One region of the Pseudomonas sp. Lz4W genome, then DNA from elsewhere that is predicted to be linked to it. Evidence: predicted binding sites of a transcription regulator. Region 1 holds the regulator's gene; the other holds the start of a gene.

The links. The regulator sigma-54, encoded in region 1, starts transcription at its own class of promoters, with help from an activator protein. The targets are predictions, from matches to a motif close to ANTGGCATNNANNTTGCTNT.
Region 2: a site for sigma-54 is predicted at 3,744-3,763, ahead of flgA (flagellar basal body P-ring formation chaperone FlgA). Genes of this name have one in related genera too.

Annotation. Positions count from the first base shown of each region.
Region 1 covers NZ_CP017432.1:4,065,609-4,080,663, reverse strand. The annotation lists gene B195_RS18720 (superoxide dismutase) at 1-586, shown strand, start outside; gene B195_RS18715 (ZIP family metal transporter) at 614-1,507, shown strand; gene B195_RS18710 (HPr family phosphocarrier protein) at 1,555-1,827, opposite strand; gene rapZ (RNase adapter RapZ) at 1,844-2,701, opposite strand; gene ptsN (PTS IIA-like nitrogen regulatory protein PtsN) at 2,707-3,168, opposite strand; gene hpf (ribosome hibernation-promoting factor, HPF/YfiA family) at 3,181-3,489, opposite strand; gene B195_RS18690 (RNA polymerase factor sigma-54) at 3,566-5,059, opposite strand; gene lptB (LPS export ABC transporter ATP-binding protein) at 5,244-5,969, opposite strand; gene lptA (lipopolysaccharide transport periplasmic protein LptA) at 5,969-6,514, opposite strand; gene lptC (LPS export ABC transporter periplasmic protein LptC) at 6,501-7,073, opposite strand; gene B195_RS18670 (HAD family hydrolase) at 7,082-7,606, opposite strand; gene B195_RS18665 (KpsF/GutQ family sugar-phosphate isomerase) at 7,606-8,580, opposite strand; gene B195_RS18660 (ATP-binding cassette domain-containing protein) at 8,872-9,681, shown strand; gene mlaE (lipid asymmetry maintenance ABC transporter permease subunit MlaE) at 9,681-10,478, shown strand; gene mlaD (outer membrane lipid asymmetry maintenance protein MlaD) at 10,478-10,945, shown strand; gene B195_RS18645 (phospholipid-binding protein MlaC) at 10,957-11,616, shown strand; gene B195_RS18640 (lipid asymmetry maintenance protein MlaB) at 11,613-11,918, shown strand; gene B195_RS18635 (BolA family protein) at 12,033-12,272, shown strand; gene murA (UDP-N-acetylglucosamine 1-carboxyvinyltransferase) at 12,304-13,569, shown strand; gene hisG (ATP phosphoribosyltransferase) at 13,752-14,387, shown strand; gene hisD (histidinol dehydrogenase) at 14,551-15,055, shown strand, end outside.
Region 2 covers NZ_CP017432.1:3,655,047-3,670,101, forward strand. The annotation lists gene flgE (flagellar hook protein FlgE) at 1-31, opposite strand, end outside; gene flgD (flagellar hook assembly protein FlgD) at 52-777, opposite strand; gene flgC (flagellar basal body rod protein FlgC) at 793-1,236, opposite strand; gene flgB (flagellar basal body rod protein FlgB) at 1,240-1,647, opposite strand; gene cheR (protein-glutamate O-methyltransferase CheR) at 1,893-2,720, opposite strand; gene B195_RS16705 (chemotaxis protein CheV) at 2,734-3,696, opposite strand; gene flgA (flagellar basal body P-ring formation chaperone FlgA) at 3,857-4,525, shown strand; gene flgM (flagellar biosynthesis anti-sigma factor FlgM) at 4,677-5,003, shown strand; gene B195_RS16720 (flagella synthesis protein FlgN) at 5,063-5,530, shown strand; gene B195_RS16725 (flagellar brake protein) at 5,623-6,360, shown strand; gene B195_RS16730 (MFS transporter) at 6,462-7,793, opposite strand; gene B195_RS16735 (glutamine synthetase family protein) at 7,893-9,134, opposite strand; gene B195_RS16740 (LacI family DNA-binding transcriptional regulator) at 9,541-10,551, shown strand; gene B195_RS16745 (inositol monophosphatase) at 10,701-11,543, shown strand; gene B195_RS16750 (MFS transporter) at 11,660-13,036, shown strand; gene B195_RS16755 (oligogalacturonate-specific porin KdgM family protein) at 13,245-13,970, shown strand; gene B195_RS16760 (histidine-type phosphatase) at 14,008-15,055, shown strand, end outside.

The sequences.
Region 1 (15,055 bases):
TTATGCCTACGACGCACTTGAGCCGCATATCGATGCGCAAACCATGGAGATTCACTACACCAAGCATCACCAGACCTATATCAACAACCTGAATGCCGCAGTGGAAGGGACTGAATGGGCGCAGTGGCCGGTTGAAAAATTGCTCGCCGGAGTTCAGCAACTGCCGGAAAAGCTGCGGGCCGCAGTCATCAACCAGGGTGGCGGACATGCCAATCACTCGCTGTTCTGGCAAGTCATGAGCCCGCAGGGCGGCGGTAATCCGGACGGTGCGCTGGCCAAGGCGATTGATCAGCAACTGGGTGGCCTGGAACTGTTCAAGGAGAACTTCACCAAGGCCGCCCTGACCCGTTTTGGCAGCGGTTGGGCATGGTTGAGCGTGACCCCGCAAAAGACCCTGGTGGTGGAAAGCAGCGGCAACCAGGACAGCCCGCTGATGAATGGCAACACCCCGATTCTGGGGCTCGACGTATGGGAGCACGCTTACTACCTGCGCTATCAGAATCGCCGTCCGGAATACATCAATGCGTTTTACAACGTGATCAATTGGCCAGAAGTGGCGCGCCGGTATCAAGCAGCGATTGCCTGAGCCTACTTAAAAGGATTCGGGCCGATTATGGGCACGCAAATATTGGCAGTCGGCGGGGTGCGGATGTTCCGTTATGCCCTCGGCATGCTCTTGCTGTTGGCGGGCACGGCCTTGTTGGTGGCCAAGGGACTGCTCTGGCTGGACCTTGAGCCAAGAATGTTGCGGGCGTTGCAGGGTGGATCGCTCTGCGCGCTGGGCACCGCTTTAGGCGCAGTACCGGTACTGGTCATCCGCAAAATGCCGGTGGCGGTGAGCGATACCTTGTTGGGCTTCGGGGCCGGGGTGATGCTGGCAGCCACGGCTTTCTCGCTGGTTGTGCCCGGCATTGCGTCGGCCCAAAGCCTGGGGTTGTCATCATGGGCGTCGAGCGGGCTGGTCAGCGCGGGCATCCTGCTGGGAGCGTTCTGTCTGTTTTTGCTCGATCGCAAGGTCAGCGGAGCGGGGCCGGAGATGTTCCTCAACCGGCCTGGCGAGCCGCTGATTGCGCCACGTATCTGGTTGTTTGTCATTGCGATTGTGGCGCACAACATTCCTGAAGGAATGGCGGTCGGGGTGTCGGCAGGGGGAGGCATGCCGGATGCCGATAGCCTGGCGATGGGCATCGCCCTGCAGGATGTGCCGGAAGGTCTGGTGATCGCATTAGTGTTGGCGGGTGCCGGGATGTCGCGGGTCAAGGCATTCCTGATTGGCGCCGCTTCCGGTCTGGTCGAACCGGTATTTGCGCTGCTCTGTGCCTGGCTGGTGAATTTGGCCGAGGTGTTGTTGCCACTGGGCCTGGCGCTGGCAGCCGGAGCCATGTTGCTGGTGGTGACGCAAGAAGTGATCCCCGAGTCGCGGCGCAATGGTCACGAGAAGCTTGCAAGCCTGGGGTTATGCGTCGGGTTCTGCTTGATGATGGTGATGGATACGGCGTTGGGGTAAACGCTGCAAACTGCCGGGGGAGCGTCTAGCGGCGCTCCTGCAATTGGCTATTCGCCCTCGTCAAAGTAGTTGTTGATGAGTTTGACCAGTGCATCCAGTGCTTCCTGCTCTTGTTCGCCCTCGGTCTTGAGGTGGATCTTTGTGCCCTTGCCAGCGGCCAGCATCATCATGGCCATGATGCTTTTACCATCGACCATGGATTCTGCGGTACGTCCTGCTCTTACCTGGCATGGAAACTGTCCGGCTATGCCTACGAACTTGGCGGATGCCCGAGCGTGCAAGCCCAGCTTGTTGATGATTTCAATTTCCAGTGCAGGCATCGCGGGGTTGATCCTTTCAAGTAAGGTCGCGGTGGCGAACCTGGACATTCTTCAGAGTTTGTTGCAGGCATTTGCCGAGTCGCTCGGTCAGATACACCGAGCGGTGATGACCGCCAGTGCAGCCGATCCCTATGGTGACATAGGCGCGGTTGCTGGCGGCGAAGCGGGGTAGCCATTTGAGCAGGTAGCTGGAGATGTCCTGGAACATCTCTTCGACATCAGGCTGCGCTGCCAGGTAATCCGCAACGGGCTGATCCAGCCCTGACAGCTCGCGCAGTTCGGGCTTCCAGTAGGGGTTGGGCAAGCAACGCACGTCAAATACCAGGTCGGCATCGACCGGCATGCCGCGCTTGAAGCCAAACGACTCGACCAGAAAGGCGGTGCCGGGTTCAGGCTTGTTCAGCAGGCGCAGCTTGATGGTGTCGCGCAGCTGATACAGGTTCAGATTGGTGGTGTTGATCGTCAGGTCGGCAAGGTCGGCAATGGGCCCGAGCAACTGGCTCTCATCACGAATGGCCTCGGCCAGTGAACGGCTCGCGCTGCTCAGTGGATGCCGCCGACGGGTTTCCGAGAAGCGCTTGAGCAAGGTTTCTTCATCGGCGTCGAGGTACAGAACATCGCACTGGATATGCCGGTTGCGCACTTCTTCAAGCAATTGCGGAAAGCGTGACAAATGGCTTGGCAGGTTTCGCGCATCGATCGATACCGCCACCAGCGGCTGTGCCAGTTCAGTATGAATCAGTGCACGTTCCGCCAGCTCTGGCAGCAAGCCGGCGGGCAGGTTGTCGATGCAATAGAAACCGTTATCTTCGAGGACGGCGAGGGCGGTGCTTTTACCGGAGCCGGAGCGTCCGCTGACAATGACTAGGCGCATGATAATTAACCGTTCTGTACGTCCAGAACAACCTGATACAGCGCTTCGTTACTGGGTGCGCTGCGTAATCGTTCACGCACATCTTTGCGGTCGAGCATGCTGGCGATCTGCCGCAGCAGTTCCAGGTGTGCGTCGGTAGCAGCTTCTGGCACCAGCAAAACGAACAACAGGTCGACCGGCGCGCCATCGATGGCGTCGAAATCTATGGGAGCGTCAAGATGTAGCAAGGCACTGACAGGCGACTCGCAGCCCTTGAGGCGGCAATGGGGGATGGCGATGCCGTTACCAAAACCGGTGGATCCCAGTTTTTCACGGGCAATAAGGCTCTCGAAGACATCTTGCATTTCCAGACCCGGCACTTCGCGGCTGATCAGGGTGGCAATTTGTTCGAGTGCGCGCTTTTTACTGCCGCCCGGCGCGTTCACCAAGGAACGGCCGGGGGTCAGGATATTTTCAAGTCGAATCATGGTTATGGAGTATTAACGACCCGTGGCGCCCTGGAGCAGGCTTTGGGTCTTTTCCTTATGCTTTTTCAGTTGGCGATCAAGCTTGTCGTAGAGGCTGTCAATGGCCGCATACATGTCTGGATCGACGGCATTGGCGACAACTTCGCCACCGTGAATGTTGAGGGTGGCCTCGATTTTCTGTTTTAGTTTTTCAACAGAGAGAATCACCTGCACATTGGTGATCTTGTCGAAGTGACGTTCCAGCCGTGCGAATTTTTCGTTGATCGAGTCGCGGAGCGCTTGGGTGACTTCCAGATGTTGTCCACTGATGTTGACTTGCATGCAGTTTCTCCTTCTGTTGCCATTGCATAAAGTGGCAGGCCGACCAGCCTGCCACTGAAACGCTGTGGCCCGTGGCTTACATCAAACGCTTGCGTTCGCTCGAAGGCGCTATCCCTAAGGATTCGCGGTACTTGGCGACGGTGCGACGGGCCACCTGAATACCTTGTGCCTCCAGTAAACCAGCGATCTTGCTGTCACTCAACGGCTTTTTCTGATTTTCAGCCGCCACCAGTTTTTTGATGATGGCGCGTATCGCAGTGGACGAGCATTCACCCCCTTCGGAGGTGCTGACGTGACTGGAAAAAAAGTACTTCAATTCATAAATGCCCCGCGGGGTATGCATGAATTTCTGGGTGGTGACCCGGGAAATGGTTGATTCGTGCATGCCGACGGCTTCTGCAATGTCATGCAGTACCAAAGGTTTCATTGCCTCGTCGCCATACTCCAGAAAACCGCGCTGATGCTCCACGATCTGGGTCGCCACTTTCATCAGGGTTTCGTTGCGGCTCTGCAGGCTTTTGATGAACCAGCGCGCTTCTTGCAGCTGATTGCGCATGAAGGTGTTGTCGGCGCTGGTGTCGGCACGACGAACGAATCCTGCGTATTGCGGGTTGACCCGCAGGCGCGGTACCGACTCCTGGTTAAGCTCGACCAGCCAGCGTTCGTTGTCTTTACGAACGATCACGTCAGGCACGACGTATTCGGCTTCGCCGGATTCGATCTGCGACCCCGGACGTGGATTAAGGCTCTGTACCCGTTCGATGACCTGGCGCAGTTCGTCTTCTTTGAGCTTCATGCGGCGCATGAGCTGGCTGTAGTCGCGGGCGCCCAGCAGGTCGATGTAATCGGTTACCAGGCGCTTGGCTTCGTTCAACCAGGGCGTGTTGGCCGGTAGCTGGCGCAATTGCAGCAGCAGGCACTCGCTCAGGTTGCGCGCACCAATGCCGGCCGGTTCGAATTGCTGGATACGGTGCAGAACGGCTTCGATTTCATCGAGTTCAATGTCCAGCTCGGGATCGAACGCCTCAAGGATCTCTTCGAGAGTTTCGTCGAGATAGCCCTGGTTGTTGATGCAGTCGATGAGGGTGACGCCGATCAGTCGGTCGGTGTCGGACATCGGTGCCAGGTTCAGTTGCCACAACAGGTGACTTTGCAGGCTCTCACCGGCCGAGGTGCGGGTGGTGAAGTCCCATTCGTCATCATCGTTGCTGGGCAGGCTGCTGGCGCTGGTTTGATAAACGTCTTCCCAGGCTGTGTCGACGGGTAGCTCATTGGGAATGCGTTCGCTCCAGTCGCCTTCTTCCAGGTTGTCCACAGTAGGCGCGGACTCTTGATAGGAAGGTTCCTGGATGTCGCTGTTGGGTTTTTGCTCAATGTTGTCGGCTAAAGGATCTGAATTGTCGAAGTCGTCGCCGTCTTCCTGGCGCTCGAGCATCGGATTGGATTCCAGAGCCTCCTGGATCTCCTGTTGCAGGTCCAGGGTCGACAATTGGAGCAGGCGGATGGCCTGTTGCAGCTGCGGTGTCATCGTCAGCTGCTGGCCCATTCTCAGGACTAGCGATGGTTTCATGGCTGGGGCTTAAGACCTTATTCGCCGGCGCGCATGGCGCCATCCACTACCAAGGCGCGTGAGCGCCAAACATAAGCAAATTATATGCCTGAAACCGGTGCGTTTGCCTAGAGCACCAAGGTAATAAAAGTCGTGACGACTTTTTGCTGTCCTTGGCGCCCGGAAATTCGCGATGCATCTGGCCTTACAGGCGGAACTCGTGGCCCAGATACACTTCTCTGACCAATTCATTGGCCAGAATGGTTTCAGCATCACCTTCGGCTATCAACTGCCCATCGTTGACGATGTAGGCGGTTTCGCAGATGTCGAGGGTTTCACGGACGTTGTGATCGGTGATCAGTACGCCAATGCCCTTGGCCTTGAGGTGATGAATGATTTGCTTGATGTCGCCCACAGATATCGGGTCAACGCCGGCAAAGGGTTCGTCGAGCAGGATGAATTTCGGGGCGGTTGCCAGTGCCCGGGCGATTTCGACCCTGCGTCGCTCACCACCGGACAGGCTCATGCCGAGGCTGTCGCGGATGTGGCTGATGTGGAACTCCTGCAGCAGGCTTTCGAGTTCCTTGCGACGACCGGCCTTGTCGAGTTCTTTGCGCGTTTCGAGGATCGCCATGATGTTATCGGCGACCGAAAGCTTGCGAAAGATCGAGGCTTCCTGGGGCAGGTAACCGATGCCGGCGCGTGCGCGGCCGTGCATGGGCTGGTGGCTGACATCCAGGTCGTCGATCAGTACGCGTCCCTGGTCAGCCTGGACCAGGCCGACAATCATGTAGAAGCATGTGGTCTTGCCTGCACCGTTAGGGCCGAGCAAACCCACGATTTGCCCGCTGTCGATTGACAGGCTGACATCACGTACCACCTGGCGACTCTTGTAGCTTTTAGCCAAATGCTGGGCTTTGAGGGTTGCCATTACTGGGCCTTCTGCTGGTCGGTTTTCTTCTTCGGCTGGATCACCATGTCGATGCGCGGGCGTGGTGCGGTGACTGTGGAGCCATTGGCGCGTCCGGCGTTTGCGACCTGTTTCACCGTGTCATAGACGATCTTCTCGCCTTCGGTGGTGTTGCCGTCGTTGATGACCTTGGCCTTGTCGATCAGCACAATGCGGTTTTGCGGCGCATGGTACTGAATGGTTACGGCGTAGGCCTGAACCGGCTTGGAGTCGGTTGCTTTTTGCAGCTGCTCGAAATAGGCCAGGTTGCCGACTGAGGTCACGATATCAATTTCACCCGCAGCATTGCGGGTAATAGTGACGGTGTTGCCGGTGATTTTCATCGAGCCCTGGGTGATGATTACATCGCCCTTGTAGGTCGCGACGCCTTGTTTGTCATCCAGCTGGGCTTCATTGGCCTGGATGCGGATTGGCTGTTCGTTATCGTTCGGCAGAGCCCAGGCGCTCACGCTTCCCAGTGCTGCGCTCAGGCTGAGCAATAAAGGGAGGGATTTAACGAGACTCATACTGTCCTCTTACGTTGGACAGCAGGTCCATCCTGCCGTCTTTCAAATATGCTTTCATGCCCTTGCCAGTTGTTACGCCGCCAGCGCCGTCGATTCTAACGTCTCGCTCGGTCTGCGCATATTGCTTCTGGGGGAATACAGTCATGCGGGAACTGGTAATAACCGTAGTGCGATTTTTTTCATCTGTGCGGGCCACACGTACCGAGTCGATCAGCTCGACCTCGGTGCCGTCCGGATTAACTTCTCCGCGCTCGCTCTGTACGTGCCACGGGAAGGCCGTGCCGCGGTACATTTGCAGGTCGGGCTTGGTCATCAGGGTGACTTCCGATGACAGCACATGCTCGATTTTGTCGGATGTCATTTCATACTGCAGTTTGCCGTCCGGCAAGAACTGCAGGCTGCGCGCATTAAGCGCGTAATAGTCGATAGCGCTTTCATCGACGGCCGCTTTAGGGGTGTCGAGAAAACGTTCGGGGCTGATATTCCAGTAGCCAACTGATGCGAACAACGCAGCAATGACCGTGAATAACAGGATGTTACGGATCTTTTTGCTCAGCATGGAAAACTCTATAGGTAGGCTGCGTGGGCCGCGTCTAGACGGCCTTGAGCGCGCAAAATCAACTCGCAGAATTCGCGTGCGGCACCTTCTCCGCCTCGTGCCTGAGTGACGCCATGGGCGTGCTCGCGAACAAAGCTGGCAGCATTGGCAACTGCCATGCCCAGACCAACTCGGCGGATAACCGGTAAATCAGGCAGATCATCGCCCAAATAGGCGACCTGTTCATAGCTTAGGTTGAGTTGGCCAAGAAGCTCGTCCAATACCACCAACTTGTCTTCGCGCCCCTGATACAGGTGCGCGATCCCCAGGTTTTGTGCGCGACGTTCAACCACCGGGGTTTTACGGCCGCTGATAATCGCGGTCTGAACCCCGGCGGCCATCAGCATCTTGATACCCAGACCGTCCAGCGTGTTGAAGGTCTTGAACTCGCTGCCGTCTTCAAGGAAGTACAGGCGGCCGTCGGTCAAAACCCCGTCAACGTCGAAAATGGCAAGTTTTATGTCTTTGCCGCGCTTGAGTAGTTCAAGGGTCATTACATCACTCCTGCGCGTAGCAAGTCGTGCATGTTCAAGGCACCAACCGGCCGGTCTTCCTTGTCGACTACAACCAGTGCGTTGATTTTGTGGTCTTCCATGATTTTCAAGGCTTCGGCGGCGAGCATGTCGGCCCGTGCGGTTTTGCCATGGGGGGTCATGACTGCATCAATGCTTGCGTTGCGGATATCGATTTCGCGATCCAGGGTTCTGCGCAAGTCACCGTCAGTGAAGATTCCGGCCAGGCGACCATCTTCTTCTATAACCACGGTCATGCCGAGACCTTTGTGCGTCATTTCCATCAATGCATCCTTGAGCAGCGTGCCGCGGACAACCTGCGGCAAGTCTGCGCCCGAGTGCATGACGTTTTCGACTTTCAGCAGCAGGCGGCGGCCCAGGGCTCCACCGGGATGCGAAAAGGCAAAGTCCTCAGCGGTAAAGCCACGGGCTTCGAGCAAGGCTATGGCCAGAGCATCACCCAGCACCAGCGCGGCAGTAGTCGAGGAGGTCGGTGCCAGGTTCAACGGGCAGGCCTCCTGAGCCACGCGGGCGTCCAGGCTGACATCGGCGGCTTTGGCCAGTGGCGACTCGGGGTTGCCGGTGATGCAGATCAACTGGATACCCAAACGCTTGATCAGGGGCAGCAGGGTGACGATCTCTGCAGTCGACCCCGAGTTGGACAGCGCGAGAATAATGTCATCTCGGGTAATCATGCCCATGTCGCCATGGCTGGCTTCGGCCGGATGGACGAAAAAAGCGGTGGTACCGGTGCTGGCCAGAGTCGCAGCAATTTTGTTGCCGATATGCCCGGACTTGCCCATGCCGACCACGACTACCCGGCCCTTGCTGGCCAAAATCATCTCGCAAGCGCGTACGAAGTCTGCGTCGATATGAGCCAGCAAACCTTCTACGGCTTGCAGTTCGAGGCGGATGGTACGCTGAGCAGATTGGATCAGGTCGCTGGATTGGCTCATGTTTGAAGTCAGATAGCCTGAGAAAAGGCAAAGATTATAGCGGTAATGCGCAATTCCCTCACGCTAGATCGTCGTGCTTTGTTGTCTGCGCTACAAACTACTGCCGGGATTACAGCTGAATCGAATTTATTTCGCTGTCTGGAACCTGATACGGCACTCCTTCGGCCTTGGGCGGTCACTATCAGCAGTGCTATAGTTCGCCGCCAGTTCGGCCCGCTCAGGGAACGCGCCTCCCGATAAAGGGGCAAAGTGTCCGGGTGAGAGGCAGAGGCTGCATCGCAAGGAGTTTAGATGAGCGCCGATAACGCCTACGCGGTCGAGCTGAAGGGAGTGTCCTTCAAGCGCGGTACGCGCAGCATCTTCAATAATGTCGATATTCTGATTCCGCGTGGCAAAGTCACGGGAATCATGGGGCCTTCCGGCTGCGGCAAGACCACCCTTTTACGTTTGATGGGAATGCAACTGCGTCCCAGCAGCGGTGAGGTGTGGGTCAACGGTCAGAACCTGCCGACGTTGTCGCGCAGTGATCTGTTCGATGCCCGTAAGCACATGGGGGTGTTGTTTCAAAGCGGGGCGTTGTTCACCGACCTGGACGTATTCGAGAATGTGGCCTTCCCGCTACGGGTTCACACCCAGTTGCCGGAAGAAATGATTCGCGACATCGTGCTGCTTAAATTGCAGGCGGTGGGACTGCGCGGAGCCATTGATCTGATGCCCGACGAGTTGTCTGGCGGCATGAAGCGCCGGGTTGCCCTGGCGCGTGCGATTGCCCTGGACCCGCAGATCCTGATGTATGACGAACCTTTTGTCGGGCAGGACCCCATCGCAATGGGGGTTCTGGTTCGCCTGATTCGTCTGCTCAATGATGCCTTGGGCATCACCAGCATCGTGGTTTCTCACGACCTGGCTGAAACAGCGAGTATCGCTGACTATCTGTATGTAGTCGGCGATGGTCAGGTGCTGGGGCAGGGTACGCCCGAAGAGTTGATGAACGCCGATAACCCGCGTATTCGTCAGTTCATGAACGGCGACCCGGATGGTCCTGTTCCGTTTCACTTTCCGGCGTCGGACTACCGAACCGATCTTCTGGGGAAGCGCTGATGCGCAAGCATTCAATTATGGATCGTGTCGGACTATTCGGCCGGGCCGGTATCGATATCGTCTCGGTACTGGGCCGTTCGGGGATATTCCTCTTTCATTCTTTGCTGGGGCGTGGCGGCATTGGTGGCGGGTTCGGACTGTTGCTCAAGCAGCTGCACTCCGTGGGCGTCATGTCGCTGGTGATTATCGTGGTGTCCGGTGTGTTCATCGGCATGGTCCTGGCGCTGCAAGGCTTCAGTATCCTGTCCAGCTACGGCTCCGAGCAGGCGGTCGGGCAGATGGTTGCCCTGACGCTTCTGCGTGAACTCGGGCCGGTGGTCACTGCGCTGTTGTTTGCCGGGCGTGCGGGCTCTGCCCTGACCGCCGAGATTGGCAACATGAAATCCAGCGAACAACTGTCCAGCCTGGAAATGATCGGGGTCGACCCGCTTAAATACATCATTGCCCCGCGCTTGTGGGCCGGGTTCATTTCCCTGCCGATACTGGCGATGATCTTCAGCGTGGTCGGGATCTGGGGTGGTTCGTGGGTCGCGGTTGACTGGCTGGGCGTCTACGACGGCTCATACTGGGCCAACATGCAAAACAGCGTAACCTTCAGTGGTGACGTACTTAACGGGATCATCAAAAGCATCGTTTTTGCCTTTGTGGTGACCTGGATTGCCGTGTTCCAAGGTTATGACTGTGAGCCCACTTCAGAGGGGATCAGCCGTGCCACTACCAAGACCGTGGTGTATGCCTCGTTGGCAGTCCTCGGGCTGGACTTTATTTTGACTGCCTTGATGTTTGGAGATTTCTGATGCAAAACCGCACCATGGAAATCGGTGTCGGCCTGTTTTTGCTGGCTGGCATCCTGGCTTTGTTGTTGCTTGCCCTGCGAGTCAGTGGACTGTCCCCGACCGCCAGCACCGACACCTACAAGCTCTACGCCTACTTCGACAATATTGCCGGTCTTACCGTGCGCGCCAAAGTCACCATGGCGGGCGTGACCATCGGCAAGGTCACGGCAATTGATCTGGACCGGGACAACTTCACTGCCCGGGTCACCCTGCAGCTCGAAAAGAGCGTGGATAACCTGCCGACCGATTCGACAGCGTCTATTCTCACGGCTGGCTTGCTGGGGGAGAAATACATCGGTATCAGCGTCGGCGGCGAAGACGCTGTGCTCAAAGATGGTGGCACCATCCATGACACGCAATCATCGTTGGTCCTTGAAGATCTGATCGGGAAATTCCTGCTCAACACCGTTAGCAAAGAAGCCAAATAAGGAGCTTTTAGATGATTTCTCTCTTGCGCCGTGGCCTGCTGGTAATTCTGGCAGCAGCCCTTCCTTTGGTGGCAAATGCTGCTCCGGGGCAGTCTGCCCACGACATCGTTTCAGATACCACCAACCGCTTGCTGGCAGACCTGTCCGCCAATAAAGAGCTGTACAAGACCAACCCGAGCAAGTTCTACGATGCCCTTAACGGCATTGTCGGGCCTGTGGTGGACGTCGACGGTATTTCCAAAAGCATCATGACCGTGAAGTACTCGCGTAACGCCACCCCGGCGCAAATGCAGCGCTTCCAGGAAAACTTCAAGCGCAGCCTGATGCAGTTCTATGGCAATGCCTTGCTCGAGTTCAAGAACGAAGGCATTACCGTGTCGCCGGCCAAGGATGAAAGTGGCGATCGCACCAGCGTCGACATGACGGTGAAGGGCGACAAGGGCGCGATTTATCCGCTGTCCTACACCCTTAACAAGGTCAACGGCGAGTGGAAAGTCCGTAACGTGATCATCAACGGTATCAATATTGGCAAGCTGTTCCGTGACCAGTTCGCCGACGCCATGCAGCGCAATGGCAACAATCTGGACAAGACCATCGATAACTGGGCAGGCGAAGTTGCCAAGGCCAAGCAAGTTACCGATCAAGCAGCTCCCAAGGCTGCCGGCCAATGAGTGAGGCGGCAGTGACCCTGGCCGGCGAAAGCGAGTTGCGCCTCAGCGGCGTACTCGACTATCAGACCGGCCCTCGCTTGCGCAAGGAAGGTCAGGCCCTGATCAAAAAGGCTCTGGCCAAGACCCTGGTGGTGGATTGCTCGGCGGTCACCAAATCCAGCAGCGTCGGTTTGTCGCTGCTGCTCTGTTACATCCGTGATGCACAAGCCCTGAACAAGCCATTGAGCATCAAGGCAATGCCCGAAGACATGCGCGAAATCGCCCAGGTCTCGGGCTTGACCGAGTTGCTGGCACATCATTAATAGCCATTTATAGAAAAGCCCCCCGTCAGAGTCCTGTTAAGTGGGGTTCGCAGGCGCGGGGCTTTTTTGTATGATGGCCGACCCGCGCGCATCAGGCGCCGATTGAGGTTGAGCATGCAGGCCGTAGAAGTGAAGAGCTTTCTTGAAGGAAAGCTGCCTGGAACCCAGGTAGAAGTTGAGGGCGAAGGCTGCAACTTTCAGCTGAACGTGATTAGTGACGAACTGGTGGCCTTGAGCCCGGTTAAGCGTCAACAAAGCATCTATGCCCATTTGAACCCTTGGATTGCTGATGGCAGTATCCACGCGGTCACTATGAAATTCTTCAGCAGCGCGGCCTGGGCCGAGCGCACCTGAGCCCCCTGAGCCCATTGGCGTCGAGATTGTTATGGATAAATTGATTATTACCGGTGGTGCTCGTCTTGATGGCGAAATCCGCATTTCCGGGGCGAAAAACTCCGCTCTGCCAATTCTTGCTGCAACCCTGCTGTGCGATGGCCCGGTTACCGTTGCCAACTTGCCGCACTTGCACGACATCACCACCATGATCGAGTTGTTCGGTCGCATGGGCATCGAGCCTGTGATCGATGAAAAACTCAGCGTCGAAATCAACCCGAATACCATCAAAACCCTGGTGGCTCCGTACGAACTGGTTAAAACCATGCGTGCGTCGATCCTGGTACTGGGCCCGATGGTTGCCCGTTTTGGCTACGCTGAAGTTGCGTTGCCAGGCGGTTGCGCAATCGGTTCGCGTCCGGTCGACCTGCACATCCGTGGCCTTGAAGCCATGGGCGCAGAAATCGATGTCGAAGGCGGTTACATCAAAGCCAAGGCGCCAGAAGGCGGCTTGCGCGGTGCCAACTTCTTCTTCGATACCGTCAGCGTAACCGGTACCGAGAACATCATGATGGCCGCCGCACTGGCCAAGGGCCGCAGCGTTCTGCAGAACTCTGCCCGCGAGCCTGAAGTCGTCGACCTGGCCAACTTCCTGAACGCCATGGGCGCCAAGGTCAGCGGTGCAGGTACCGACACCATCACCATTGATGGCGTTGAGAAGCTGCACCCGACCACTTACAAAGTAATGCCGGACCGTATCGAAACCGGTACTTACCTGGTGGCTGCTGCAGTGACCGGTGGCCGGGTCAAGGTCAAGGACACTGATCCGACCATCCTCGAAGCAGTTCTTGAAAAACTCAAGGAAGCTGGCGCCGAGATCACCACCGGTGAAGACTGGATCGAGCTGAACATGCACGGCAAGCGCCCGAAAGCGGTGAACGTGCGTACTGCACCGTACCCGGCGTTCCCGACCGACATGCAGGCGCAGTTCATTTCGCTTAACGCCATTGCCGAAGGCACGGGTGCAGTGATCGAGACCATCTTCGAAAACCGCTTCATGCACGTATACGAACTGCATCGCATGGGCGCCAAGATCCAGGTCGAAGGCAACACGGCCATTGTCACCGGTACCGAAACCCTCAAAGGCGCGCCAGTCATGGCGACCGACCTGCGGGCATCGGCCAGCCTGGTGATCTCGGCGCTGGTCGCCGAAGGTGACACTCTGATCGATCGCATCTACCACATAGACCGCGGCTACGAGTGCATCGAAGAAAAATTGCAAATGCTGGGTGCCAAAATCCGCCGCGTTCCGGGCTAGTTTCTGGTATTTGGCATCATGGGCACAGGGATGGTGTCCAGCCGCCAGGTGACGTAACGGCTTGCAAGCGTTACCTTACCCGGCCTCGAATCGTTCAAGTCGAGCCTGATTATCAGGCTCGATGCATGTCCGGCACCGCTTGTGTCCGGACATAAGTACCCTGATAAGGACTTACGTTTCCCATGTTGACCATTGCACTGTCCAAGGGCCGTATCCTTGACGACACCCTGCCGCTTCTGGCTGAAGCAGGTATTGTGCCGACCGAGAATCCGGACAAAAGCCGCAAGCTGATCATCCCGACCTCCCAGCCCGACGTCCGCCTGCTGATCGTCCGCGCCACTGACGTGCCGACCTATGTAGAGCATGGCGCGGCCGACCTCGGTGTGGCCGGTAAAGACGTGTTGATGGAGTACGGTGGCCAGGGCCTCTACGAGCCGCTGGACCTGCAGATTGCCCAGTGCAAACTGATGACTGCCGGTGCCATCGGGGCTGCCGAGCCCAAAGGCCGGCTGCGCGTAGCAACCAAGTTCGTCAATGTCGCCAAGCGTTACTACGCCGAACAAGGCCGTCAGGTCGACATCATCAAGCTCTATGGCTCGATGGAGCTGGCCCCGCTGATTGGCCTGGCCGACAAGATCATCGACGTGGTCGATACCGGTAACACCTTGCGTGCCAATGGCCTGGAACCCCAGGAATTCATTGCCGCCATCAGCTCCCGTCTGGTGGTCAACAAGGCTTCGATGAAGATGCAGCACGCCCGTATTCAAGCCCTGATCGACACCCTGCGCAAAGCAGTGGAATCGCGACACCGCGGCTGACTCACCTGCGCGGCCCGGGGTCTTTACCCTGAAGTCGCGCCCATCCATCCGTGTAATAGCCAGAAATCTCAGGTACCCGCGCGGATGGCTTGGTAGTCTTGCGGTGCCTGTGCTGTGCAAAACCATAAACTCTAAGCATTCGCCAATTTCCGAGGCCCTCGCTATGACCGCTCCCACTGCAATTCGCCGACTCAACGCTGCTGACCCGGACTTCGCGCAGCATCTGGATCATCTGCTGAGCTGGGAAAGTGTGTCTGACGACTCGGTCAACCAGCGTGTGCTCGACATCATCAAAGCCGTACGCGAACGCGGTGACGCCGCACTGGTTGAGTTCACCCAGCGTTTTGACGGGCTGAGCGTCAAGTCGATGGCGGACTTGATCCTGCCCCGCGAACGCCTTGAGCTGGCACTGACCCGCATCACGGCCCCTCAGCGTGAAGCGCTGGAAAAAGCCGCGCAACGGGTTCGCAGCTACCACGAAAAACAGAAGCAGGAATCCTGGAGCTACACCGAAGCCGACGGCACGGTGCTGGGCCAGAAAGTCACGCCACTGGATCGTGCCGGCCTGTACGTACCGGGCGGCAAGGCGTCGTACCCGTCGTCGGTATTGATGAACGCGATTCCGGCCAAGGTGGCAGGCGTCACCGAAGTGGTGATGGTCGTGCCGA
Region 2 (15,055 bases), 410 kb from region 1:
ACAGGCCGCTAAGGCCGATATTGAATGACATGTGTCTCTCCTTGGGTCGGCTTAGAGGCCAATGGTCTGGACTTTGGATATGCCAATGCTGCCCAGGCCTGCGAGGTTGAGCATGATTTCACCGCCGGTCTTACTCAGGGTCACGCTGTTGACCGTGGCTGGCAGGTAGGTGGTGAGCGCGGTAGTGGTCGTGTCGGTTTTACTGGATGCGGTAAAGGTGTAGTTACCCTTGTCCAGCAACAGGCCGTCGTCATCCTTGCCGTCCCAGGTGAAGTCGACATTGCCGGCTTTCTGGGTGCCCATGTCGATGGTCCTGACCACCTCACCGTCCGCATCGGTAATAGTGATGGTGGGTTTGGAATCGGCATCCTTGACCACCACGGTGCCGTTAAACGGCTTGCCGCTGGCGGGGTCGACATAGGCTTCGCCGGTTTGCACTATCACCGAACGGCCCACCAGCGACGACGCCTGCAAGGCTTGCGACGACTGCAGGCCACCCGTGATGGAATTCACCGAATCGTTCAGGGTGGTGATGCCCTCCAGGCTGCTGAACTGCGCCAGCTGGGCAACGAACGCCGTGTTGTCCTGCGGGTCCAGCGGGTTCTGGTTTTTCAGCTGGGTGACCAGCAATTGCAGGAATGCATCCTTGCCCAGGGAGCTACTGCCGGCAACGGCCTTGGACGCCCCGCCCAGGCTGGTGTCGGTGGTCGTGGTCCGGGCCGAGTTGGCGAGTACCTGATTAAGGGTCGGGCCGCTGGTGGAATCGGTCACACTCATTTGCGTCGTCCCTTATCACTGACCGAGGGTCAGGACCTTCTGCATCATGGTTTTGGCGGTGTTCATCATTTCCGCGTTGGTCTGGAACGAACGGCTGGCAGAAATCATGTCAGCCATTTCTTCAACCACATTGACGTTGGGGTAGTACACGTAGCCCTTGGCGTCGGCAGAAGGATGGCTGGGCTCGTAACGGGCCTGGAGCTCGCTCTGGTCCTCGACCACACCCAGCACCTGCACGCCTTTGCCGGCACCGTCCTGGTTCTGGAACAGTGAACCGTCGGTGCCGTTTTGCGCGCCCTGAAACATGGTGGCAAACACCGGGTGCCGCGCGCGGTAAGTCTGGTCGATGCTCGACGACACGGTATCGGCGTTGGCGATGTTACTGGCGACGGTGTTCAGGCGCGTGGTCTGCGCGCTCATGCCACTACCGGCGATATTGAAAACACTGGCTAGAGACATGAATTACTCCCCGCGCAGGGCTGACATCAGCCCTTTGAATTTGCTGTTGAGCAAAGTGAAGCTGGCCTGGAAGTTGACCGCATTCTCTGCGTAGTTCGACTGTTCCAGCTGTGCATCCACCGTGTTCTGGTCAATCGACGGTTGCATCGGCACCCGGTACTGCAGTGACTCGTCGCCACTGCTCAGGCCCTGGGCTTCGATGTGCCGGCCGTTGGTCTTGTTCAACGCAAACGTGCCGTTCTGGTTTTTGTCACTTTGTGCGGCGAGCACGGAGGCAAAATCCAGGTCCCGAGCCTTGTAGTTCGGGGTATCGGCATTGGCGATATTGTTCGCCAGCACTTCGGCCCGCTGTGCGCGGAAGCCCAGGGCCTGTTCGTGGATACCGAGCGCTTTATCGAAGCTGATGCTCATGTCGGGAAACCTTTGTGGGCTGACCTGAACGCAATTCAGGCTTTATATGACATGAACTGAGCAAACCCCGTGCCAATTACCTAAGGCCCATATTTCAGGGCTTTGCAGGGAGATGGGGCGCGGCAATGTCATAAAAGCGGCAATGCCTGACCGCTGACTGCCGTTTTTCTGCCGCCCCCTCCCTGCTCCTGCAGGGAAAGATTGGCAGGCATAAAAAAGGAGCCGTACAAGGGCTCCCGTTTTGCTTACTTGGCCTGGTAAATGATCCCCGGGCTGCATTGCACCATCTGGTAATGATCCGGCAAGCCATTAAGCGCTTCGGAGGCCCCCAAAAACAGGTAGCCGCCCGGCTTCAAGGTGCTGTGAATGCGCAGCAAGATGTCTCTCTTCACTTCAGCCGAAAAATAGATCAGCACGTTGCGACAAAACACGATGTCGAACTTGCCAAACCCGGCGTAGCTGTCCAGCAGGTTGAAGGAGCGGAACTCGACCCGGCTCTTGATTGCCGCTTTGAGCACCCAGCGCCCGGGCCCTTTGGGGTCGAAATAGCGCTGCAAGCGCTCTTGCGACAGACCGCGACCAATCGCCAGGTTGTCGTATTCGCCGGTTCTGCAGGTATTGAGCATCAAGCTGGAGAGGTCGGTGGCCACAATTTGCACCCCGGCTTTCAACTGTCCCGGATTGCTGCGCTCAAACTCGTCAATCGCCATCGACAGCGAGTAGGGTTCCTGCCCCGAAGAGCACGCCGCCGACCAGATACGCAGACGCTGACCGGGACTGGCCTTGATCTGCTCGGGCAGGACTTTGTTCTTCAGTACTTCATAGGGGTAGGTATCGCGAAACCACAGGGTTTCGTTGGTGGTCATGGCATCGACCACCTGCTCGCGCAACCCGCTGCGGGGCTGGCTCTGAATGCGCTGAATCAGCTCGCCCAGGGACTTGATCCCTTGCTGCTCCATCAGCTTGTTGAGACGACTGGAGACCAGGTACTGCTTGTTCTCACCCAGCAAAATGCCACAGGCTTTTTCCAGGAAAACCCGGAACTGTTGAAAATCCAAATTAGCCGTCGACAAATGATCGCGCCTCTTAAATCGTTTTGACCGCCAGGGATGAACCCTGGCTATGGTCTGCTGCTTTGATCCGGTCTACTACCCGGGATGCCAGGTCATCGGGGCGAAACTTGGCCAGGAAGTCATCGGCACCGACTTTCTTGACCATCGCCTGATTAAATACACCGGACAATGAAGTATGCAGAATGATGTGCAAATTTTTCATGCGTGGATCGTTACGAATCTCGGCGGTCAGGGTATAGCCGTCCATTTCCGGCATCTCGATATCCGAAATCATCATCAGAAGCTCTTCGGCCGGGTCCTTGCCCTCACCCGCCATGTTGCGCAGGTAGTCCAGCGCCTGACGGCCGTCGTTCAGCGATATCACCTCGACCCCGACCGTTTGCAGGCAACGGGCAACCTGTTTGCGCGCCACCGACGAATCATCGACCGTCAGCACCCGCAAAGACAGCGCTCTGGCTTGGGTTTCGACATCTACCACCCCCTGGGAAATGGTTTCCGGCGAAGGCGAAACTTCAGCCAGAACCTTTTCCACATCGATGATTTCCACCAGTTGCTCGTCCAGTCGCGTCACAGCCGTCAAGTAATGGTCGCGACCGGCACCCTTGGGTGGCGGATGAATGTCTTCCCAGTTCATGTTGACGATACGCTCGACCGAACGAACCAAAAAGCCCTGGGTCTTGGTGTTGTACTCGGTGATGATGACAAACGGGCTGCTTTGATCTTGCAGGGGACCCGACCCGGTGGCCATTGCCAGATCGAGAATCGGGATGGTCGCCCCGCGAATATTCGCCACTCCACATACCACTGGATGGGATTTGGGGATCATTGTCAGCTTGGGGCATTGCAGCACTTCCCTGACTTTGAACACGTTGATCCCGTACAGCTGTGGCCCGTCCAGACGAAACAACAACAGTTCAAGGCGGTTTTGCCCTACCAGTTGAGTGCGCTGGTTAACCGCATCCATCACCCCGGCCATACTCAGCTCCTGTTAAAACTTTAAGTTACGACACACATTGCCCGGCAAACGGCACGGGCTTTGCTATTTATCTGCCATGAACGCTAAAACGACAAAATCCTGCCACGTGCCGCGCTGCTGTTTCAGCCTGCTTGCGGCCTTGTGCCTGACGGTTATCGGCATGCCGTCCCACGCCGATGAATTCACATCGCCTGATCAGCTTATCGGCGTGACCCAGGGCTTTCTTGAATTTACCGTCGAAGACTACCTTGCCACTGGTCAGATCGAGGGCCGCTATCAAATCCAGGTCAACAACCTCGACCCCCGGCTGCGCCTGGCCTGGTGTGACAAGGAATTGACAGCCAGCCTCGAGAGCCCGGCCCAACCCATGGGCCGCGTCATTGTGCGCGTACGCTGTGAAGGGCTCTCACCCTGGACCATCTTTGTTCCGGCACAGGTCAAACTGTTCCGCGATGTCGTCACCGTGACCCACCCCCTGCAGCGCGGCATGGTCATCGACTACGCCGATGTCACCCTGCGCGAGCGCGATATCAGCCTGATCAAACAGGGCTACCTGACCGCGACCGAGCTGGCAGTGGGGCAAAAGCTGCTGCGGCCCATGGTCACTGATCAGGTGCTGACCCTCACCCATCTGGAGCAGGCTGCGGCCGTGCGTAAAGGCGATCACGTGGTGATCAGCGCACGTAGCGGCACATTAAGTGTCAAGATGCCCGGCGAGGCCCTGTCTGATGGTGGCCTCAGCGAACAGATCCGGGTTAAGAACCTGAACTCCAAGCGCGTCATCCGGGCACGGATTACCGCACCGGGCCAGGTTGAAGTAGCACTCTAGGAAAATTGGCATCAGTTTCGCGACTTTCCTACACTGTGCCTTGACGCAGGTCAGTACCGACAAGCAGTCAGCCATGATTAATCGCGCCTAAAGTTTTCCCGGATTTGGCCGAAAACATGGCAAGCGTCCAAATACCCAGAGGTTTTTCGTCATGGTCATCGACTTTAGCCGTCTCAACAGTGCCCCGCCCTTAAGCGGCAGTACCCGCAGCAATGCCAACCAGGAAGCGGGTAGCGCCACGCAAGCGGCCCCTGCAAAAAAACCTGAACAAACCAGTGTCAGCGCCCCAAGCGGTGAATCTGTGCACCTCAGTCAAGAAGCTCAACAGTTGCAGAAAATCAGTGACTCGTTGCGTGACCAACCGGTGGTCGATAAAAATCGGGTTGCCGAATTGAAGCAAGCCATTGCCGATGGCAGTTATAAAGTCGACAGCAATCGGGTTGCCGGCAAACTGCTGAATATAGAAGCTGAGCGCTAGGCCCACGGCCAGTGCCAGGCTTTTGGACGCTTAACACCCATGAGCCCGACATGCACAACATCCACGATGAAAATTTGCTGCAACTGATCAATGACGATCTGGCACCGGCCGAGCAACTGCTCGGCCTGTTGCAGGACGAGTCCATTGCCCTCAAAAGCCGCGACATGCGGGTGCTGGAAAATATTCTGGCGCGTAAACAGTCGCTGATCATCCTGCTTGAACAGCATGGCCGCCGACGCAGCGAGATACTGGCAAGCCTGGGCTTGACCACCAACCGCCGCGGCCTCGAAAGCCTTGCCAGCCACTCCAGCGTGGGCGAGCAATTGCTGACACAGAGCGATCTGCTGAACCAGTTGCTGGCCCGGTGCCAGGCAGCCAACCTGCTAAACGGCCAATCGATCCAGACGCAACAGGCGATCACCGCCAATCAGTTGCGCATCCTGCACGGCGGCGAAGCGCCTTCGCTGTATGACGCCCGCGGCTCGACCTCAATGCTGGATAAACCCCGCGCTTACAGCCAGGCCTGAACCTGCACGGTCACGCTATCTAGACACGCAACACAATGGCAAAATGCCACCCCCCTGCGTGTTGCTGTTTATTGTCCGGAGACCGCTGAACCGTGTTCGATTCCCAAGATGCTCCGCAGCCACCCAAGGTGCTTTCCACACCTTTGGAAGTGGCCTCCAGCCTGCGCATGCTGCAAGAGAGCCATGACCCGCTGATTATTACGTTCCAGGACCGCATCCAGCGCTTCCAGAGCTATGTGGTCGAAGTGGATCGTGAGGGCAACTCCATGGCCCTGGACGAAATGATCCCCCGTGACGGCGAGCGTTTTCTTCAGGACGGCGTACCGTTTCGAGTTGAAGGTTTCCATGAAGGCGTACGCATCGCCTGGGAATGCACCAGCCGCCTGACCATTGACGACGCCCATGACCACCGCTGCTACCGCACCGCCCTGCCGGGCGAAGTGCTGTACCACCAGCGGCGCAACGCATTTCGCGCGGCGCTCAAACTGGCCAATCTGGTGAATGTCGATGTGGCGGGCGAAAAGCTCAAGGCGCCGCTCAAGGGCAAGCTGCTTGATGTATCGGCCACGGGCTGCAAATTGCGCTTCGAAGGCAATATCGGCGAGAGCATGCAGCTGGGCCAGGTGTATGAGCGCTTCAGTGCCGCCCTGCCCTTCGGCGCCATGACAACGGCCGTGGAGTTGCGCTACCTGCATTTTGAAGAGCGCCTCAACGTCACCTTTGCGGGCCTGCGGTTTCACAACATCAGCGGGGCTGTGCAGCGTCAGGTCGAGCGTTTTGTCTATCAACTGCAGCGCGAAGCGCGCCAGTTCGATAAAGACGACTACTGATAAGCCTGTAAAAAAGAAATAAACCTGTAGGAGCGAGCTTGCTCGCGAGCTCTTCAAAGAGAGATCAAAAGCTCGCCCCTACAGTCAGTTCGCTCCTGCCTTCAGGGCTCAGGCCTGGTTTCAGGTTCTGAATGCCCGGTTTCAGGCTCGGGTTCAGGCTCCGGCGCGATGTTGTCCACCATCTGATCCTGCACCACCTGCTCATCCACCCGCGGGTCAAGCGCTGCCACCAGCGGTGAGCTGGACATGCTGTCAGGCATGGCAACGTGATGCAGAGGCGCATCGTCGACCTGGTGCAGGTTGGTGACCGCATTCGGCCGTATGCGCCAAACCAGCAGTAACCCCGCAACGCTGAAAAACGCGTAGAGCATATGGCTGCCAAACAGTTTCATCAGCACCCCGGTCACCAGAGGGCCGATGCTCGCGCCAATGCCGTAGGTCACCAGCAGCATGGCGGTCAGCGAAACCCGGCGCTCGCCTTCAATGTGGTCGTTGGCAAACGCCACAGCCAGCGGGTAAATACAGAACTGCACCAGCGCACTCAGGCAACCTGCTGCAAACAACACTTGCAGCGGCACTGAAGGCAGGATTGCCAGCGGCAATGAAACCACCGCCAGGATCAAGGCAAAGATCCGGATCAGCAAAGGCCGGTCATAACGGTCCGACAGCCAGCCCAGCGGCCACTGCACCAGCAGGCCGGCGAAAATGCAGCAGCCCATATACAGGCCGACCAGTTCGGTGGACAGCCCTTGCTGCGACGCATACAGCGGCGCCAGGCCGTAAAAGGAGCCGACCAGCGAGCCGGCGCCCAGTACCGCAATCAATGACTGCGGTACCCGTTTCATAAAAAATTTCGGGTCCATCGGTGCCGGGTGCAGCGGCGCCGGGTGAATCCGCCGGGTCATGGCCACGGGCACCAGGCACAGGGCAAAACACAACGCCACCAGCATCAGCAATTCAGGGCCCAGGGCCGGATGAATCACCAGTACAAGCTGGCCGAGTACCAGACCCAGGTAGGAAGCGATCATGTACAGACTGAACACCACCCCACGCTGCTTGGCATCAGCCTGCTCGTTGAGCCAGCTTTCGATGACCATGTACTGGCACATCATGCCCAGACCGACGATCACCCGCAGCAGCAACCATATCGGCAACCAGTCCGTCAGGCCGTGGCACAGTACTGCTGCCCCGACGATACCGGCGCAGGTGGCATAGGCCCGGATATGACCGACACGGGCAATCAGCCGGTGACCGATCTTGCCGCCCAGCACCAGACCAAAATAGTTGGCCGCCATCAATGCGCCGATCCACAAGCCGTCGACATCGTCGGCAGCCAGGCGCAGGGCAAGATAGGTGCTCAAAAGCCCCGAGCCGATCAACATCATCAGCGAAGCAAAATACAGGGCGCGAAAAGACTTCCAGATTTGGTGCATGGCGTTCCGTGCAGCTCCGTGTGCGGGCCGCCGGCAATCCTTCGATAGCCGGCGGCCACAGTGTCAAACGCTCATGCCAAGTGGCAGGCGCTTGAACGATTAAGCCTGAGCCGCCAATACACGACGCTCCCAGGGGGTGATTTCATCATAGAAGCTGGTGAGTTCCAGGGTCTTGGACGCAATGTAACCTTCGATGAACTCCTTACCGAACAGTTCAATCGCCAAGTGACTGCGTTTGAGACGCTCAAGGGCGGCATGCAAGGTACATGGCAGGGACAAAGAATCCGGCACTTCGAATTCACCCTGGATCGCAGCCGTCGGCTCCAGCTCGTTTTCAATCCCGTACAGGCCCGCCGCAAGGCTCGCGGCAATCGCCAGATAGGGGTTGGCGTCTGCCCCCGGCAAGCGGTTTTCGACCCGCCGGGCGACCGGTGAACTGGCCGGAATCCGCAACCCTGCGGCACGGTTGTCATGGGACCAGCAGGCATTGTTCGGCGATGCATAAGGGTGGCACAGGCGCTGATAGGAGTTGACGTTCGGCGCAAACAGCGCCGTAAAGTCAGCCATGCCCGCCTGTTGTCCGCCGATAAAATGACGGAAGGTAGCGGTCGGCTGCCCCGCCTCATCGCTGAACACATTACGTCCGCTGCCCAGTTCCACCACACTTTGGTGAATATGCATCGAGCTGCCGGCCGTGTGCGCCAGGGGCTTGGCCATGCACACCACGGTCAGGCCATGTTTGAGTGCGACTTCTTTAAGCAGGTGCTTGAACAAAAAGGTCTGGTCGGCCAGCAGCAGCGGATCGCCATGCAGCAGGTTGATCTCGAACTGGCTGACGCCCATTTCGTGCATGAAGGTGTCACGGGGCAAGCCCAGTGCCGCCATGCACTCATAGACTTCATTGAAGAACGGCCGCAGACCGTTATTGGAACTGATGCTGAACGCCGAAAAACCGTCTTCGCGACGACCGTCCAGACCCACCGGCGGACGGAACGGCTGGGTCGGATCGGGGTTGGGCGCGAACACAAAGAACTCAAGCTCTGTCGCCACCACCGGCGCCAGGCCGCGAGCGGCATAACGGGCGATGACCGCCTTCAACTGGCCACGGGTCGACAAACGCGAGCTTTCACCGCTGAATTCATCCGCGTCGCAAATGGCCAGCGCCCGGGGTTGCTGGCTCCAGGGCAAGGGATAGATGTGGGCCGGGTCAGGCACCAGTGCCAGATCGCCATCATCGCTGCCGTAAAAGCGCGCCTCGGGATAACCGCCCATGATGCATTGCAGCAACACCCCCCGGGCCATTTGCAAACGCCGCCCTTCGAGGAACCCCGCTGCAGTCATTACCTTGCCCCGGGGAACGCCGTTCAAATCGGCAGTCACACATTCAATCTCGTCAATGCCGGTCAATCGCTGTGCGAGAGAGCGCTGGTCATCGGTCGTCATGACACTTTCCTTGTTGTGGTACGGGCCGCGAACGGCAATCCGTACAAAATACGCACCACCCGTTCGGGATTTCAAGCAGTCGCCGAACAATTCCTGGAATACCCTCGTAGTCGCTGCCGAGGAACGAGGGCTGCGATAAGGGCCCCAGGCCTTCAGATGTTCAGCTCGCTGAATCTGCCCTCGCAGTCTTTGTTCCTTGGCAGCGACGACGTAGAGCGTGATAGCGCGAAAAAACGCCGATACCTATGCAACGGCAACACAAGCCATTAGGGTGGCGATTCTATTTTTCTTCGCAGTGCCCGGCATGCCTAAAGACGACACTCACTTGATCACCGCCCACGACGTCGCGCGCCATGCCGGAGTCTCCCGCTCAGCGGTTTCACGCACCTTCACCCCGGGCGCCAGCGTGTCGCCGCTTACCCGCGACAAGGTCATGGCTGCGGCCCGGGCCCTGGGTTACCAGGTCAATCTGATCGCCCGCACCATGAACAAGGGCTACAGCAATTTCGTCGGCGTGGTCACCGCAGGTTTTGAAAGCCCGTTTCGGGCCAGCCTGCTCAGTCCGATCACCGAGGCGCTGAACAAACAGGGGTTGATGCCACTGTTGATGAACGCCGATGACCCGCGGCAACTCGAACAGTCACTGCACGAACTGCTCAGCTACCAGATTGCCGGGGTGATTCTGACCTCGGCATCACCGCCGCTGTCGGTGGTTCAGCATTACCTGAAACACCAGATCCCGGTGGCCATGATCAACCGCGGACACGAACTGGAAGGCGCCGAGGTAATCGGCAGCGACAACCGCGGCGGCGGCCGCCTGGCAGCGGCCACCCTGCTCGCGGGTGGCGCCAGACGCCTGGCCTTCATCGGCCAGGGGCAAAACAACTTCAGTAGCCGCGAACGCTGGGAAGGCTTTCGCGACCGGCTCGCCGAAGCGGGCCTGAGCCCGGTCGCGGTTCTGGATGCAGCGCCCAGCTATGACGGCGGACTTGGCGCCGTACAACAATTGTTCAGCGGCCGCGAGCGACCGGACGCCCTGTTCTGTGCCACCGACATGCTGGCCCTGGGCGCGCTGGACGGGCTGCGTTACAAGTTGCAGTTATCGGTGCCGAACGACGTGCAAGTCATAGGTTTCGACGATATTCCCCAGGCTGCGCACCTGGCCTACAACCTCACCACCCTGCGCCAGAACAGCAGTGAACTGGCAAAAAGCGCGGTAGCCGCAATTGTCGCCCGTCGCAAAAATTTTCAGCACTGTGGCCTGCACGGCTCTATTGCGGTGTCTCTGGTTCGTCGCGGCAGTACAGTGGAATAATTGTTTTATTTTTATGTTGAATTGAATTTTTGTTTCGTGTTGTATTAGCCCCAACAGTGAATCGCCCCCTGCCCGCCCCAAGGCAAAAAGGTCCATTCACTTTTTTTAAACAGCAGATTGCACACGTGTGCAATCCAAGGAAAAAAAGCATGCCGGCAACCCTCACTGCTCATCTGGACCTCGACCCAAACCAGCCGCTGGCCCTCGAACATCGCTACCTGCAAGCCCAGCGCATCGCCGTACAGGCGGCGCAGCTGGGGCTTGAATACTATCGCCAGCGCGAAACCCTGGAAGTCGCGCACAAGGACGGTGTTGGCCAGGACGTGGTCAGCATGGCCGACCGCGAACTGGAAGATTTCATCAAGGGGCAATTGGCCCAACACTTCCCCGAAGATGGCTTTCTCGGCGAAGAAACCGGCGGCAGCGATTTGCAGGCACGCTGCATCTGGGTGGTCGACCCGATTGATGGCACCAGCTGCTTCGTCAACGGCCTGCACACCTGGTGTGTGTCCATCGGCTTGCTGGTGGATGGCGTGCCCAGCCTGGGCGCCGTGGCCGACGCCAACCACGACGAACTATTCCATGCCTGCAAAGGCCTGGGCGCCTACGTCAACCAGACCCCCATCGTGGTCAACCCGGCTGTCGATCTGACCCTGGGCGTAACCGGGGTCGGTACCTCCCATCGACGGGGCAAGGAACACTTTCTGCCATTCATCAAACAGCTGCTGGATGAAGGCGGAATGTTCATTCGTAATGGTTCGGGTGCATTAATGATCGCCTACGTCGCCGCCGGGCGCCTGCTCGGTTACTACGAAACCCATATCAACAGCTGGGATTGCCTTGCCGGTCTGGTACTGGTCAGCGAAGCCGGCGGTCAATGCAGTGACTTTTTAAAGGACCGGGGCCTGATCGAAGGCAACCCGCTACTGGTGGCCGCGCCTCAGCTGTACCCGGCACTGGCCCGTATGATCGGGCCTTCTCTGAACAGCTGACTGCTGTGGCAGCGGGCTCAACCCGGCAGGTCAGATCAATCAGGCTGTACCGGACAGATCCAGAAAAGGTTTTACAAGCAGGCCCCTAGAAAAACAAAAACAGGAAATCTTGCGCCATGAAATCTCTACTCAATGCCTTCAAGGCTGCACCTGCCCGCGAGGGTATCCCCAGCCAGGACATGCAAAGGTTCAGGGTTTTGCGCTGGCAGACCTTTATATCCATGTCACTGAGCTACGCCTTGTTCTACGTGTGTCGCCTCTCGTTCAACGTGGTCAAGCCGGCACTGGTATCGAACAACATTCTGAGCCCCACCCAACTGGGCATCATCGGCTCGGCGCTGTTCTTCGCCTATGCCATCGGCAAACTGGTCAACGGCTTTCTGGCCGATCACTCCAATGTGCGCCGCTTCATGATGCTGGGCCTGCTGCTCAGCGCCATCGTCAATGCCTGCATGGGCATGACCACCAACACCATCATTCTGACCCTGATCTGGGGCCTCAATGGCTGGGCCCAATCCATGGGGGTCGGGCCGTGCGTGGTCTCGCTGTCGCGCTGGTACACCGACAAGGAACGCGGAACCTTCTATGGCTTCTGGTCGATTGCCCATAGCCTGGGCGAAGCCTTGACCTACGTGGCCGTGGCCGCTGTGGTGGTGACCTGGGGCTGGCAGTTCGGCTACTGGCTCGCCACCCTGATGGGCCTGGCGGGGCTGGCCCTGATTTACTTTTTTATGGCCGACTCGCCACAAAGTTGCGGCTTCCCCCCGGTACAAGCCCCTGAACCCCATGACAAGACGGGGCCGAGCATCTTCGGCAAACAGCTGGAACTGCTGAAAAACCCGGCCCTGTGGCTGCTCGCCCTGGCCTCTTGCCTGATGTACATCGGGCGCTATGCAGTGATTTCCTGGGGCGTGTTCTTCCTGGAAAACGCCAAGGCCTACAACACCCTCAGCGCCTCGACACTGATCTCCATTACCGGGGTTTTCGGGATTATCGGTACCGGCCTGAGCGGGCTGATTTCGGACCGTTTCTTCAACGGCAAGCGCAATGCCCTGGCGATGATCTTCGGCTTGATGAACACCGCGTCGCTGGCCGCATTCCTGTTCGTTCCGGCCGGCCACTATTGGCTGGATGCTACGGCCATGATGTTCTTCGGTCTGTCGATGGGGGCTCTGCTGTGTTTCCTCGGCGGCCTGATGGCCACTGACATTGCCTCCAAAAGCGCTTCCGGTGCTGCGCTGGGCATGATCGGTATCGCCAGCTATGGCGGCGCTGCAGCAGGTGAAATTCTCACCGGCGTACTGATCGAGCACGGCACTACGGTGTTGAGCAATGGCAGCAAGGTCTATCAATTCCAGACCCTGTCGATCTTCTGGGTCAGTGCCTCGCTGATCTCGGTGCTCATGACCGCCCTGTTTGCCCTGTATATCCAAAAGCGCACACAACCGCCTATGGGTAAAACAGCAGCCTTTGCTGAACCGGCAAAGATTTAAACCGCTCTTGATCCTGAAACAAAAAGTGACATATACCTGCAACATTCATCCCGCATAGTTGGCGACTGGCCAGCAAGGAGTTGTGTGTTTCCCAAGAGCAATACCGCCGTGTCTTGGAACTAACAACAACAATAAACGAGCAAACAAGATGACCTATCCATTGAATGAAGCCCTGAACACATCTTTTTTTTCGCCGCGGAATGCACACGTGTGCAAACCCGGTCGCTACAACGGTCTGATCGCCGCCCTGTGCTTCACCGCACTGGAAGGCGCGCTCATGCTGATGCCCACTGCGTCCCACGCACTGGATCTGGACTACCAGCATCAGTACAACGAAAAGGATCGCGACCACACCGACAAGGTGATGATCACCCAGGCCCTGGACAATGGCCTGGCGTTCTCCTTCCAGATGGTTGCCAGCCCCGCAGTCAAGGAAAACGGTCAGCCCGGCCAGCCGTTTGAACACATGACCAAGGATTCCCTGAAAGGCAAGGTCAAGTATTCACACAAACTCACCAAGCGCCTGAAGTTCAAACCCAAGTTCACCTACTCCCAGGGCAAGGATAAAAAGTCCTATAAACCGGCGTTCAAGTTCCCCTACGAGTTGAACAACAGTTTTTCCGTGATCCCCGGTTACTACTACAAGGTCACCACCTATAAAGATGACGGCAAGGAAAGCAAAAGGGACAACGTCTGGTCATTGGGCGGCAAGTACCGAACCGACCGGATGTCCATCGGCATAGCGCGCAAAGAGATTTACAGCAACCAGATAGCGTTTGACGGCAAGAAGCGTAACTACAGCAACAAGTTCGTCATCGACTACAAAGTGACCCACCGGTTTATTCCTTACTTTGAAGTGGCCGACGTGTACGTCGACAAAGACACCGACGAGCGTCAGGCCCGCTATCGCGTGGGCTTTAAATACAAATTCTGATCGCGCGCCCCCTGCAACCCCCTCCAGGAGACTGTGAATGAACGTTTCTCTTTCGACCCTTTTTCGCCTCAGCGGCCCGCTGCTGACGGCGGCCCTGAGCATCAGCGCCCCCCAGATTGCCCACGCCCAGGACAACGGCCACTACGTACTGGAAAAAGCCGTGCAGGTCAGCCGCCACGGCGTACGCCCGCAGACCGACACGCAAAAACTGGTGGACGCCACCCGGCGCCAGTGGCCCACCTGGCTGGTGCGTGACGGCGAACTCACCGGCCACGGCTATCTGGCAGCCAGCCTGATGGGCGCCTGGCAGGCCGGGCACTATCGTCAGGCCGGGTTGCTCCCGGCGGGTTGCCCGGACACCACCACGGTGTACACCTTGTCCAGCCCCAAACAGCGTACCCGCGCCACCGCTGGCGCATTGCTCGACGGCATGTTCCCCGGCTGCGGACAAAAGGCCCTGGCCAGCACGGAAAAACTCGACCCGCTGTTCCAGACCGACAAGATGGACTTTGCCCGCATCGATCCGGTGATCGCCAAAGGTGAAATCCTCAAGGCCCTGGGCGGTGACCTGCAGGCGGCGAAGGCCCGACTGCAACCGGACCTGGACCTGCTCAAGGCCGCAGCCTGTATCGAAGGCAAACCATGCCCGTTCTACGAAGCCGAATGGGTGCTTAAACAGAATGATGAGGGGCGTCTGAAGATCAAGGGCCTGGACAAGGCGTCATCCCTGGGCGAAACCTTTCGCCTGCAATACAGCGAAGGCAAACCTTTGTCCGAAGTCGCTTTCGGCCATGCCGCCAACGCCAAACAGGTGATGGCCCTGACCCGACTGCACCGCGCCAAGTACGACTTCGTCAATGACACGCCGCACATTGCCAAACGCGGTGGTTCGCAGTTGATGAACCAGCTGCTGCTGGCACTGGAACAAGGCACCGCACTGGAAAAATCCGACCCGCTGGGCAATCCGCCCAAAGCCCCGTTACTGGTGATTGTCGCCCACGACACCAACCTCTCGCACTTGCGCACCATGCTCGGTTTTCACTGGGCCCTGGGCGAGTACCAGCCCGGCAATATCCCGCCCACCG